One region of the Ectobacillus soli genome, then DNA from elsewhere that is predicted to be linked to it. Evidence: riboswitches for the same ligand, from Rfam matches in the RefSeq annotation. Region 1 holds a riboswitch; each other region holds the start of a gene.
What was found. Region 1 has a riboswitch for cyclic di-GMP ahead of ACAN53_RS00175 (anti-repressor SinI family protein). Riboswitches for the same ligand answer to the same signal wherever they lie in the genome.
Positions count from the first base shown of each region.

Region 2: it holds a riboswitch for cyclic di-GMP, as region 1 does, so the genes downstream of both, ACAN53_RS14340 (DUF192 domain-containing protein) here and ACAN53_RS00175 (anti-repressor SinI family protein) in region 1, are expected to answer to the same signal.
Region 3: it holds a riboswitch for cyclic di-GMP, as region 1 does, so the genes downstream of both, ACAN53_RS14290 (DUF3298 and DUF4163 domain-containing protein) here and ACAN53_RS00175 (anti-repressor SinI family protein) in region 1, are expected to answer to the same signal.
Region 4: it holds a riboswitch for cyclic di-GMP, as region 1 does, so the genes downstream of both, ACAN53_RS13090 (endo alpha-1,4 polygalactosaminidase) here and ACAN53_RS00175 (anti-repressor SinI family protein) in region 1, are expected to answer to the same signal.

Region 1 is NZ_JBGJZM010000001.1:28,402-31,494, forward strand. It holds gene ACAN53_RS00170 (ABC transporter substrate-binding protein) at 1-961, opposite strand, end outside; cyclic di-GMP riboswitch class I at 1,200-1,284, shown strand; gene ACAN53_RS00175 (anti-repressor SinI family protein) at 1,299-1,448, shown strand; gene pckA (phosphoenolpyruvate carboxykinase (ATP)) at 1,603-3,093, opposite strand, start outside.
Region 2 is NZ_JBGJZM010000002.1:520,263-523,355, reverse strand. It holds gene ACAN53_RS14350 (helix-turn-helix domain-containing protein) at 62-283, opposite strand; gene ACAN53_RS14345 (DUF2975 domain-containing protein) at 294-773, opposite strand; cyclic di-GMP riboswitch class I at 1,028-1,113, shown strand; gene ACAN53_RS14340 (DUF192 domain-containing protein) at 1,214-1,558, shown strand; gene ACAN53_RS14335 (Flp family type IVb pilin) at 1,578-1,745, shown strand; gene ACAN53_RS14330 (A24 family peptidase) at 1,864-2,367, shown strand; gene ACAN53_RS14325 (TadE/TadG family type IV pilus assembly protein) at 2,321-2,761, shown strand; gene ACAN53_RS14320 (pilus assembly protein TadG-related protein) at 2,781-3,093, shown strand, end outside.
Region 3 is NZ_JBGJZM010000002.1:512,993-516,085, reverse strand. It holds gene ACAN53_RS14300 (type II secretion system F family protein) at 1-571, shown strand, start outside; gene ACAN53_RS14295 (type II secretion system F family protein) at 576-1,496, shown strand; cyclic di-GMP riboswitch class I at 1,679-1,750, shown strand; gene ACAN53_RS14290 (DUF3298 and DUF4163 domain-containing protein) at 1,883-2,503, shown strand; gene ACAN53_RS14285 (Ig-like domain-containing protein) at 2,959-3,093, shown strand, end outside.
Region 4 is NZ_JBGJZM010000002.1:253,328-256,420, reverse strand. It holds gene ACAN53_RS13095 (type 1 glutamine amidotransferase domain-containing protein) at 1-451, opposite strand, end outside; gene ACAN53_RS13090 (endo alpha-1,4 polygalactosaminidase) at 1,066-1,887, opposite strand; cyclic di-GMP riboswitch class I at 1,931-2,014, opposite strand; gene galE (UDP-glucose 4-epimerase GalE) at 2,080-3,093, opposite strand, start outside.

The DNA of each region.
Region 1 (3,093 bases):
GATCAACTAAGCTTTGATAGTCGACCTTATTTGGCAATTGCCCAGCTTCTTTCATAATTTTTTGAAGGTTATTCCACTCTGCTTCATCTAAAAGTGGATTAGTTGCAAATGATTGCTGATCCTTATATCGTTGTATGACTTTTGTAATAATCTCCTTTGGTGTATCGGGAAATTGTGATTGTACTGTATTTGTAATTTCTTCTGAAGTATGAGTGTCTACCCATTGTTGTCCTCTATATAAGGCTTGTGTAAATTTTTCTATCGTTGCTTTATGGCTAACTATATAACTTTTCTTTGTCATAAAGGATGTATAGGGAACATTTCCAGATTCTGCACCAAATGAAGCGACAATATACCCTTTTCCGGACTGCTCAAAAATACTAGCTGTTGGTTCAAATAATTGAACGTAATCACCTGTTCCAGAAGCAAAGGCGTTAGCAATATTCGCAAAGTCAATGTTTTGTATGAGAGTAAGATCCTTTTGTGGATTTAGATTATGATTTTTCAGAACAAATTCTCCTACCATTTGCGGCATACCACCTTGGCGTTGCCCAAGAAACGTCTTGCCCTTTAAATCACTCCAATGGAATGTATCTGTTTTAGAACGAGCCACAAGAAATGTCCCATCTGTTTGGGTTAGCTGGGCAAAGTTAATAACAGGATCCTTTGCTCCTTGATTGTATACATAAATGGATGTCTCTGAACCAACGAGTCCGATATCTATACCATTTGAAAGAATGGCAGTCATTGTCTTATCACCGCCAGCAGTCATTTGTAGTTCTAAATCAATTCCTTCTTCTCGGAAATAGCCATTATTTATGGCTACATATAGGGGAGTATAAAATAAGGAATGGGTGACCTCGCCGACACGAATCTTTTCATTGACTGACTTTTGATTGCAAGCTGCTAAGGTACTCAAACAAAGTAGCATAATTAAAAATAGAAAGAGAAGCTTTCGCAATGCTGTGCACCTCCTAGATAGAATCTACTGTTACTGTATGAACTGAAGCAAAATTGTGTGAATGCCTATAAAAAAAAGTGTGATTAAAATGTTTCATCCCGCTATTTAGTAAAGTGCATCGTTTGTTTATCGAATATTGTCAAAATGTTTTTTTAAATATTTTTATAATATAAGTCGACTATTAAATGATAATCATGATAAAATAGGGTTGTGAAATATCACAATTAAAATTATGAAAAGTTGATAAAGGCAAACCTGTTGAAAAATGGGGACGCAAAGTCACAGATCTAAGGTAGGAATACTACGATGGCTGGTCTGCCGCTTACGGAGGTAGCTAATGTTGATGAGTCAATCAAGAATGATTGGGGAAGAGACGCACGGAGCCTATCTTGACATGGAGTGGTTAGCATTGATTATGGAGGCAAAAAGTTTAGGGTTAAGCTTTGAAGAAGTGAATGAATTTCTACAAGTAGCGTCTACTAAGTAACGCAGTGTAGGATAGTAGATAAAACAACTACGAAAAGCATCTCTAGCTAGAAGCACGGTTACATGCTATAAATGTTGAGCAGTCATTTGACTGCTCTTTTTTTTTGAAAAAAAAACACCGTCTACAGTAATTCTGTAGACGGTGTTTTTAGTTATTAGAAAGGACCGCCTGCTGAAATGATGTCTTCAGAAACATTAGCAAATTTCTTGAAGTTTTCTTTGAATTTGCCTGCAAGTTCCAAAGCAGTTTTCTTATATTCTTCTTTGTTAGCCCATGTCTTTTCTGGTATTAATACTTCATCAGGAACACCAGGTACATGAAGTGGAATTTCAAGTCCGAAAATGCTATCTTTGTTTGTTTCCACATTAGCTAGTTCACCGTTAAGTGCTGCTTGAACCATTGCACGAGTATATTTAAGATTCATACGTTTTCCTACACCGTATACTCCGCCAGTCCATCCTGTGTTTACTAAGAATACTTCGGCATTATGTTTTTCAATTTTTTCTCCAAGTAGTTCAGCATAACGAGAAGCTGGAAGCGGTAAGAAAGGAGATCCAAAGCATGTTGAGAATGTTGCTTGTGGAGAAGTAACTCCACGTTCTGTACCAGCAAGTTTGCTTGTATATCCGCTTAAGAAGTGGTACATTGCTTGTTCTTTAGAAAGTTTGCTGATTGGAGGCAATACGCCAGATGCATCAGCTGTTAAGAAAATAATTGTATTCGGATGACCTGCAACACTTGGTAAGACAATATTATCAATTGCTTCCATTGGATAAGCAACACGAGTATTTTCTGTCAATGATACATTATCATAATCTGGCACGCGAGAATGTTCATCAAGAACAACGTTTTCTAAAACAGTACCAAATGTGATAGCATCGTAGATTTGAGGTTCTTTTTCACGTGATAAATTGACAACTTTTGCATAGCAACCGCCTTCGATGTTAAATACACCATTATCAGACCAGCCGTGTTCATCATCCCCAATAAGTTTACGGTTTGCATCAGCTGATAAAGTTGTTTTTCCTGTTCCAGAAAGACCGAAGAATAAAGCAACGTCGCCTTCTTGACCAACATTAGAAGAGCAGTGCATAGAGAAGATGTCTTGTTCAGGTAGTAAGAAGTTCATAATAGAGAAGATACCTTTTTTCATTTCGCCTGCATATTCAGTTCCTCCGATTAGAACGATACGTTTTTCAAAGGAAGTGATAATGAATGTTTCTGAATTTGTTCCATCCACGCTTGGATCAGCTTTAAAATTAGGCGCTGAAACAATTGTAAATTCAGATTGATGATTTACTAATTCTTCTTCAGTAGGACGAATAAATAATTGCTCTGCAAATAGATTATGCCATGCATATTCATTGATAACTTGGATTGGCATTTGATATGCTTTATCTGCTCCAGCGAAACCGTTAAATACGAATATTTCATCTTTGTTTTTTAAGTATTCTAACACTTTAGTATATAGCTTATCGAAAGTTTCTGATGAAATTGGTTGGTTAACTGAACCCCAGTCAACTTTGCCTTCCGTAATATCATCTTTAACGATAAATTTATCTTTAGGAGAACGTCCTGTGTATTTTCCCGTCGCAACAGAAACAGCGCCTGCAGAAGATAAAACACCTTCTTTTTTCACTAGTAC
Region 2 (3,093 bases), on a different contig from region 1:
CCTCTAATCATTGTCCTATTAAGTTCTACTTTCCTTTACAATGTTTATTAACCAAACTTTATTACCTTTGATTGTCTTCGTCGCCTTTGTATTCCAAAATATCCCCAGGCTGACATTCTAAAGCCTTGCAAATTGCCTCTAAAGTGGTTAATCGAATCGCTTTTGCTTTACCATTTTTCAATATAGAAAGATTTGCCATTGTGATTCCAACCTTCTCTGAAAGTTCCGTTACGCTCATTTTCCTTTTAGCCAACATCACATCAATATTGATTATAATTGCCATTATTTTCACCTCATATCGTTAAATCATTTTCTGATTTTATATCAATGGCATTTTTTAATAGCTTTTGAAGAACAGCAGCAAAGACTGCAATCACCACTGAAGCAAAAGGAACAACCAATCCGATAAAAATGACACCCGGGGCATCATCTTTATCCGCAAAGAGATAGAAGAGCGGCAAGACTAGCACATGCAAGATGCTGATTGTGATGGCGCAGTGTTTTATTTTCTTTAAGGCTATAACAGATAATTCGGAAAAGGCTTTATTTTTGTCAATATAGAGCAAAAGTTTGAAAGCCTGATATAAAGCAAAGTAAAAAGGTATTGCTGATGCATCAAAAATGAAAGAAACCGGGTATTTTATATAATCAACCTCTGGAAGTAATTTTGCTGCAATAGTAGCTAACTCAGGTACCAAAAATATGCACAAAGCAAGAACTGGAAAACCCAAAAGAATAACAACTAACTTTAAAAATAGTGTTTCTGGTTTCATAAAAAGCACCTCACTTATGTATTTTTTCTTTTGATTTTAACAAGTTATTTATCGATTTACAATAAATTTTTATCGATTTTAAGAATAGATTTTATGGTAATGAAGGCCTAAGTAATTTTTATAAAATCAAAAAATAAGAAAATAAATAAGAAAACAAATATAAAAATTGTGTAAATGTGTAGACATGCTTATATATAATTCATATAATTTAATTAAATTAATAGATTATCGGTTTTGTTTAAAAAAATGCAAAATCTCGATAATGGCAAACCTGGTGAAAACCAGTGACGCAAAGCTATAGGGACTAAAGCGTAAATCGCAATGTCAGCCAGCTACCGAAAGATGGGCGCACGCAATATTTGTGTGGATTTAAGCATGTTTTTTCACCCCCGCTTCGGTAGATGGCGGGGTTGTTTTTATTTTAAGGAGGTGGTGGTAGTTTGCGATTGGTCAACCTAGAGAATGCTCAAAACATTGCCGAATCGATCGAATCTGCGAATACCTTTTTTAAAAGGTTAAAAGGTTTGATGTTTAGGCAGGAATTATCCTCGGGTTCCGGTCTTTATCTTTATCCTTGTAATGCAATCCATACGTTTTTTATGAAATTTCCAATTGATGTCCTGTATATCGACAAAGATTGGAGAATTGTTGGAATGGAAGAACATCTGCAGCCTGGAAAAATAGGAAAAAAGTTTTCAACGGCTACTTCAGTTATTGAATTAGAGAGTGGTAGCATCCGGTTAAACAGCATTCAAAGAGGACAAATCGTAAAACTACTAAAATAAAAGTAAGGGGGAAGTAAACATGATGAAAAAGTTAAAAGAGTTATTTTTAGAAGAAGAAGGACAAGGTATGACCGAGTATGGATTAATTTTAGGCTTGATTGCAGCGGGAGTAGTAACAGTATTACTCGTATTTGGTCCAAAAATTACTAAATTGTTTGAAAATGTAAATAGTCAAGTAAATCCTTAATGAATGTTTCTTTAATTGAAAAATAGTACCGAATTAGATAGATATGATAAAAGCTCTGCGACATGTTGTTGCAGAGCTATTTTAAAAAAGTCCATTTTTTAACATAGGAGATATGTATATGTTCCTTAATCTACTATTAATCATGACGCTTGTGATATCGGTGTATACAGATCTTAAAAGCAGAAAAATATACAATAGGGTTATTTACCCTGTCCTGCTAGTCGCTATTTTTACTCACCTCATTTTTAACGGTGTAGAAGGATTGTACGTTTCCCTTATTGGGTTTTTTACAGGGTTAGGATTATTGATCGTTCCTTTTTTTCTGGGCGGGATAGGAGCAGGAGATGTAAAACTTCTTGCATTAGTAGGGGCTTTTAAAGGATGGGTATTTGTAATTTATACCGGGATTTATATGGGAGTCATCGGAGGACTCATTGCGCTAATCATCATTGCAGTTGGAAAAGGGATGTTAAAAAAAGTTACGCTCTTTCTGTACGGGATAAAAAACAAGCAACAAATGTCGTACCTGTTTAATAGACAAGTCACATATCCTTACGGGGTGGCCATTGCAGCAGGTGCCATTTTCGCCTTTTTCCTCGAAGGGAGAGTGGTGTTATGGTAAAAAATTTGTAAAGCTTGCCAAGCAGGAGCATGGGCAGTCACTTGTGGAATTTGCACTTATTGTTCCCATCTTTTTACTAATGCTGGTTGGTATGATTAATCTTGGCTTTGTGCTCTTTACTTATTTGAGCTTAAACATGACTGCACAAGAAGCCTCCCGCCTGGCAGGCCTCGGCAAAACGGATGCCGACATCATTCAATATGTACAAAATCAATCGACAGTACGTCATCCGGCCAATATTAGAATTACTATTACTCCTGATCAAGCTTCACGTATATCCGGGAGCTATACGACAGTTACTTTATCTTATCCGATGGCTGACATCACGCCGGTATTTGACCAATTTCTATCTCCTTACAACCTTCAGACACAATCCACAATACGTGTAGATTAAAAATAAGGAGGAAAAGAAGATGGATCAAAGGGACTTAGCAACAATAAAAAAAGGAACCATTTCTTTATTGCGAAGTGAAAAAGGAAATATAATCGTCCTTTTTGCATTTTCGATGGTATTGATCTTTGGCATGGTTGGACTTGTTGTCGATATTGGTATGGTTTACAAGGAAAAGAGTGACTTGAAAAAAATAGCAACGACCGCTGCATTGTCCGGTGCCCAAGAGCTGCCTAATGGGGATCCTGCACGAGTACAAGATGTCGTAGGTACCATTCTATCGTCTTATCAAGAACAATCTAGCTTACAAAATCTCCAAATTACAATGGACCAGC
Region 3 (3,093 bases), on a different contig from region 1:
GTTATTATTGAGTTTTAAAAGAAACAAACGGATTCGTAAATTTAATGATCAGCTGCAGGATATGATTACAACGATTATTAGTTCGATGCGAGCAGGTTATAGTTTTAATCAAGCATTAAAATCTGTAGCAGAGGAATCTTCTTATCCGATGAATAAAGAAATGGAAATCGTACTTAAAGAAATGCAATATGGAATTGGTATGGAAGATACTCTTCATCATTTATATGAAAGAGTGCCCAGCAAGGATCTGGATATAATGATCCAGGCAATTTTGATACAAAGACAGGTTGGCGGGAATTTGGCAACCGTTTTGAGCATTATAGTTGATACGATTCGAGAAAGACAAAAAATCCAAGCTCAAATTAAGACACTCACTGCTCAAGGTAGGATGTCGGGGGTTGTGATTGGAATCCTTCCATTTGCCTTAGGTACATTATTATATATGATCCAGCCTTCTTATATCGGACTATTTTTTACAGATAAGATTGGCATCGTGCTATTGTCTGCTGCACTTGGATCGGGTATATTAGGATTTTTGCTGATTCAAAAGATTATTAAAATAGAGGTGTAGTAATATGCTATATACAGCCTTTTTTTTCGCCATTTTCTTCTTTGTATTTGGAGTGCTGTTCATTCCAATGGACAAAAAGAATCAAGTAAAGCATCGAATGGAGCATTTACTAGGTGAGAATGAAACAAATCATGCAGATCTCGAAGAGAAAAGGAATAAGGAATCCTTTCGACACCGTGTTTTCTTGCCTCTCTGGATGGAAGCAAAAAAAAGTTTGTCCAAACGATTGCCAAGCAAACAAGCAGAAAAGCTGGATAAGCAATTAGTTCAAGCAGGTAATCCTTTTCACATGAAATCAGCCGATTATCGAATGGTTCAGTTGGCTTTTCTGATTGGAATGCCTCTTGTACTCCTTTTTTATGGATTATTACTAGGCTTTCAAGGTACGTCATTAATTATTTTTCCATTCATAGGATCAGTGATTGGTATTGTTTTACCGCGCTATTACATAAAAATGAAAATGGTAGAGCGTAAAAAACGTGCGTCGAAGGAATTACCGGATTTCGTTGATTTATTATCGGTAAGTCTTGAAGCAGGCTTAGGTTTTGATTCTGCGCTAAGTAAAGTAATCGGAAAACAAGATGGTGTACTCGCCAAGGAATTCCGTCGCTGCCTTGAGGAATTGCGGCTGGGCCTAACCCGCAAAGAAGCATTAATGGGCGTACGAGATCGTTTGGATGTAGAGGAAGTTTCCTCCTTTATCAATAGTGTATTGCGAGCGGAGAAGCTAGGTGTCGGAATGGTGCAGGTGCTTCGCATTCTTACTGTGGATGTCAGGGACCGCAGACGTCAAAAAGCAGAAGAAACTGCCATGAAGGCTCCTATCAAAATCTTGTTCCCTTTAGTGTTTTTTATCTTTCCGAGTCTCTTTATTGTTATCCTTGGTCCAGTTGCTATCCAGCTTATTCATCAATTTAATAAGTAGGAAAATTTTCTCTAATTAATATAAATAGATTTTTAGGGTGCGGGGGAGTGTTCTTGCATCCATTTTTTAGATACGAGAAATGACCGACAAATTACTGACGGTGCATGGTACGTAATGAAAAAAAATAATGTTCCTGCCCCTATTCTTCAAAAATACATGTAAGTATGAGTGAATTTTATGCCAAATGAAAAAGGTAAAACCATTGAAAGATGGTGACGCAAAGCTGCGAGCCTAAAGAACTGGCAGCCTTCATAAAATGGAGGCCACCGTTTTCGTTTAAATAGCTTATTGGTCCTTCCTATGGATTACTCCACGCTTTTGCCCTTGGCATACACCTACCTCTTTCAAGAATACAATGAGTATAAAATATTAAAGGATGGTTAAGTATGTCTAATTCATTCTCCGTAAGTATTAAGACGGTTAAAATCAGCAACGGACCGAATAAAACAGTCTTTTATCCCCAAGTAATTGGTATGCAGAATCAGGAATTGGAAAAATCAATGAATCAGACGATTGCCTGCCAAACCCAGCAACTCATCAATCAACAAATTGGGAATATGAAGGAAACAGTGGAGGAAATGATAGGGTTATATGAAATCAAAAACGACCAACGCCAGGTAGTAAGCCTATTACTCTCCAATTATACGTATCACCACCATGCTGCCCATGGTATGACGTATATAAAGTCTTTAACATTTGACCTAAAAAAGGGTAAGGTTTGTGAACTGAAAGACTTGTTTAAGCTTGGAAGTGATTATGTCAAAAGACTTTCACTCTCAATTCATACGCAAATCAAACAACGTGATATCCAGCTTCTCAATAGTTTCACAGCCATTCGGACCAATCAAGAATTTTACATTGCAGACAAAGTGCTTGTTATCTATTTTCAACTATATGAAATTACTCCATATGTCTTTGGTTTCCCAATGTTTCCAATCTCGGTATTTGATATACAAGACATCATTGACGAGGATAGCCCCCTCGGACGAATGGCTATTAATCATTAACCATCCTTCTCTCATGCCGGCTAAAGGTAGTTACAATCCAAAAGTAACAGAAGACTATGATACTCGGCATTTGATGAACGAATATTCTTAGATTAAAAAGCCCTATGAAGTGGAATTTTCCGTCTAGGCCTTTCTTTTTGAGAGGAAAGCCACCTCTGTATAAAAAATAGGAATTATATGTAAAATGCAGTACAAGTATGCCCTACCTTCTTTCGAGAAGCTAGGGTTATTTCCTTTTAGAATAAGTACCAGAGTCTTTAAGTAGAAAAAGAAATATAGTAAGAAGTCAAAATTCTGCAAATATTGTCGAAAATATGAATGAATCTCTAAAATAATATTAAAAATATTATGACAGTTTCAGTCGTAATATTACAAAAATATTAAAAAGGTGTAAAGTTAATATGTAGATTGTTAGTACTTAATAATCTAATCTGCTTTATAAAGGAGGGGTGTAGTTGCATACACTTTACTTTATAAAAAAAGCGATACAACTCTTACTTATGATTGCGTTTGTAATTATCATTGTTCTCACGCCTGCAATGGTATTAAATACCCCGAAATTAGATGGGACAATATTTCCAATTATGGGA
Region 4 (3,093 bases), on a different contig from region 1:
TTCGTTTGCCTTTGACAAGAGGTTGTCCGTTTGCGAGCACGCCGCCTACTAAGGCTGCTGGGCCGTGACATACAGCTGCGATGATTTTATCTTGATTTGCAAAATCAGTTAGTAGTTTGTGAATATGTTCGTTTTCTGGGAAGTCAAACATTGTACCGTGACCACCTGGAAAGAAAATGCCGATGAATTCATCTGCACCCTTTATATTAGAAAGAGGAAGGGTGTTAGTTAGTAATGTGCCAGCTTTTTGATCTTCTTCGGGAACGTCCCCTTGTAAGCTGCGTGGATCAATTTGGGATTCGCCGCCTTTTGGGCTTGCAACAGTTACGTCATATCCATTTTTCGTAAATTCTAAATATGCTTCGGAAAATTCTGTTAACCATATACCAGCTAGTTCACCGTTCTTCATTGTATAACCATTTGTAACGACCATCAGGATTTTGTTGCTCATAGAATAGTCCTCCTTTGTACTTGTATGTACAACTGTTATTGTAAGGAATATTTTTCTAAATCTCAAATTATGTGTTTGGGCTTGTTGTAATAAAGTAAAATTAGAGCAAAGGTGTATGAACATGAGGCGAGGGAACGGTTATTGTGTTGCTTTCTTTTCTTATTATAGGTGTTGGTGCTTCGTTTCAACAAAAGTTTGTGCGGGCAGAGCGATGTATAAGAGGCCACTGTATCAAGTTGATTGCACACTTTTTCCAGTGTAATCGGCTTAATTCTACAAAAAATGTCTGAACAAATGAGGAAATGAGTGAATTTGATGAGAGGAACATTTGTCTTATTAATGAAATAGCATATTTACGTGTGAGATCTCGGTTCAATCCACAACGACGCATTGATTTAATCTTAAAATCCTGAGTTTAATCACGAAAAGACTCTATTTAATCACGAAATCCTGAATTTAATCTCGAAACTATCACATTTAATCTCGAAAACGTTATATTCGTGAAAAAACGACAAATTTCGCCAGGCTTTCTGCCACGTCCTCCGACTCGCCACCCCCCCAAAGCAAAAACCCCCCGCAATCCCTGCGGGGGGCAAATCGATAAGATGTAGGTTTTATTTTAATTTATCATATACATCATTTTTATTTACCATAGACACGAAGCCTTTTGATTGGCTAAAAGATTGAGATGCTGTGTTAGGAGCAACTGTAAATACTTTTAGCGTACTCTTTTGGCTTTGGAAGTACTTAATCCAGTTTTGGCTCCATGCATCCTTTGCAATTACTTTACTGTTAAAGTCTTCCCATAGTACTGCATCGATGTATGGTAACGATGTAGTTTTTATTGTGTCAAAGCCCCAGTTTTGCATAAGAAGTAAGCTTGGATATTTGGCTTTCATTTCTTTTAATAATGCAACATAGCCGCCGCGAATCTTTGTTTGGTCGATTGGTTTGTCATAGAAATAATCATCAATGTCACCAACTGTGTCTAAGAAGACACCATCTAATCCTTTTTGAGCGACTTGTTCATTTACTTTTGTTAATATAACGCTTCTGTAATGAGCGTTCGTGATATCCATAATATATGTATTCCACTGAGGGATCTGCATTTTACTACCATTATAATAGTAGTAATCAGAATCAGTAACTTTAGCTTTATTTTGAGCTTCTAGTTCCATAACGCTCACATAGCCAAGTACCTTTGTTCCAGATTTTTTTAACTGTGTTATTTGATCCTTTGTAAATGCGTATGGTTCAATGACAACTGTGCTATAGGTGGAGAGCTTTTGAATTGCTTTTGCATTTGCTGCTCCGTAATAGATCGTAAAATTCTTTGTTTTTAATAGAGGGTTGCCGCTGCTAGCGCATGCAGCAACGCTTGGTATGATAAATAATGCGAACAATGCCAGGAATGAAACAAAACGTTTAATAGCCATATTATATTCTCCTCCACTACGATTTTTCTCTTAAATAGAAAATTACGGCAGCACAGCCATCTTAGCTTCTCGCCTTAGATCTGTTGCTTTGCGTCCTTACTTTTCAGTAAGTTTGCTATTAAGAGGTCTTGCACGTTTATGGTTTTATTATACTAGTGCTGGGACAAGATTCAACCAGATATATGTGAAAACTTAGTTAACTTGCAGGGCTTTGTAGCCATTTTTATTATGAGATTGCCAGTTCCATGAGTCTTTGCACATGTCTTCTAATGTGCGTGTAGTTTGCCACCCAAGTACGCGGTTGGCTTTAGAAGGGTCCGCAACGCAGATTGCAATATCCCCGGGACGGCGGTTTGTAATGCGGTATGGAATTGGTTTTCCACAAATTTTTTCGAAGGCTTGTACCATTTCGAGTACGCTGTAGCCAGTTCCCGTTCCAAGATTAAAGGCTTCCGTTCCTGTATGCTCACGAATGTAATCCAATGCCTTCACATGACCGATAGATAGATCGACAACGTGGATGTAGTCGCGTACGCCTGTGCCATCCTTTGTTGGATAGTCATTGCCAAAGACGCTGAGCTCCTTTAATTTACCGACCGCTATTTGCGTAACATACGGCATGAGATTGTTTGGAAGGCCGTTTGGATCTTCGCCGATTCGACCGCTTTCGTGCGCTCCGAACGGGTTGAAATAGCGGAGAAGGGCGATGCTCCAGCTTGGATCGGATACTGCTAAATCCTGAAGAATTTGTTCAATCATTAGCTTCGTTTGTCCGTACGGATTGGTTGCAGATAGCGGAAAGTCCTCTGTAATCGGAGACGTTTCGGGAACGCCATATACCGTTGCAGATGAGCTAAATACGAGTTGTTTTACGTTATATTTGTTCATGACATCACATAGAATGAGAGTGCTTGTTATATTGTTATAGTAGTAAGAGAGAGGCTTGCTTACGGATTCTCCGACCGCTTTGAAGCCGGCAAAGTGAATGACGGCGTCGATTTGATTTTCACGGAAAATGGTGTCCACCGCTTCTCGGTTCAGCAAATCTTCTTCGTAGAAGGGGAAGGATTTTCCTGTAATTTCTTGCACGCGGGTAATAGCTTCTACCGAACTATTGGATAAGTTATCGATGACGACAATCTCATATTGGTTGTTTAGTAGCTCTACACAAGTATGACTTCCTATGTATCCTGCTCCGCCTGTTAC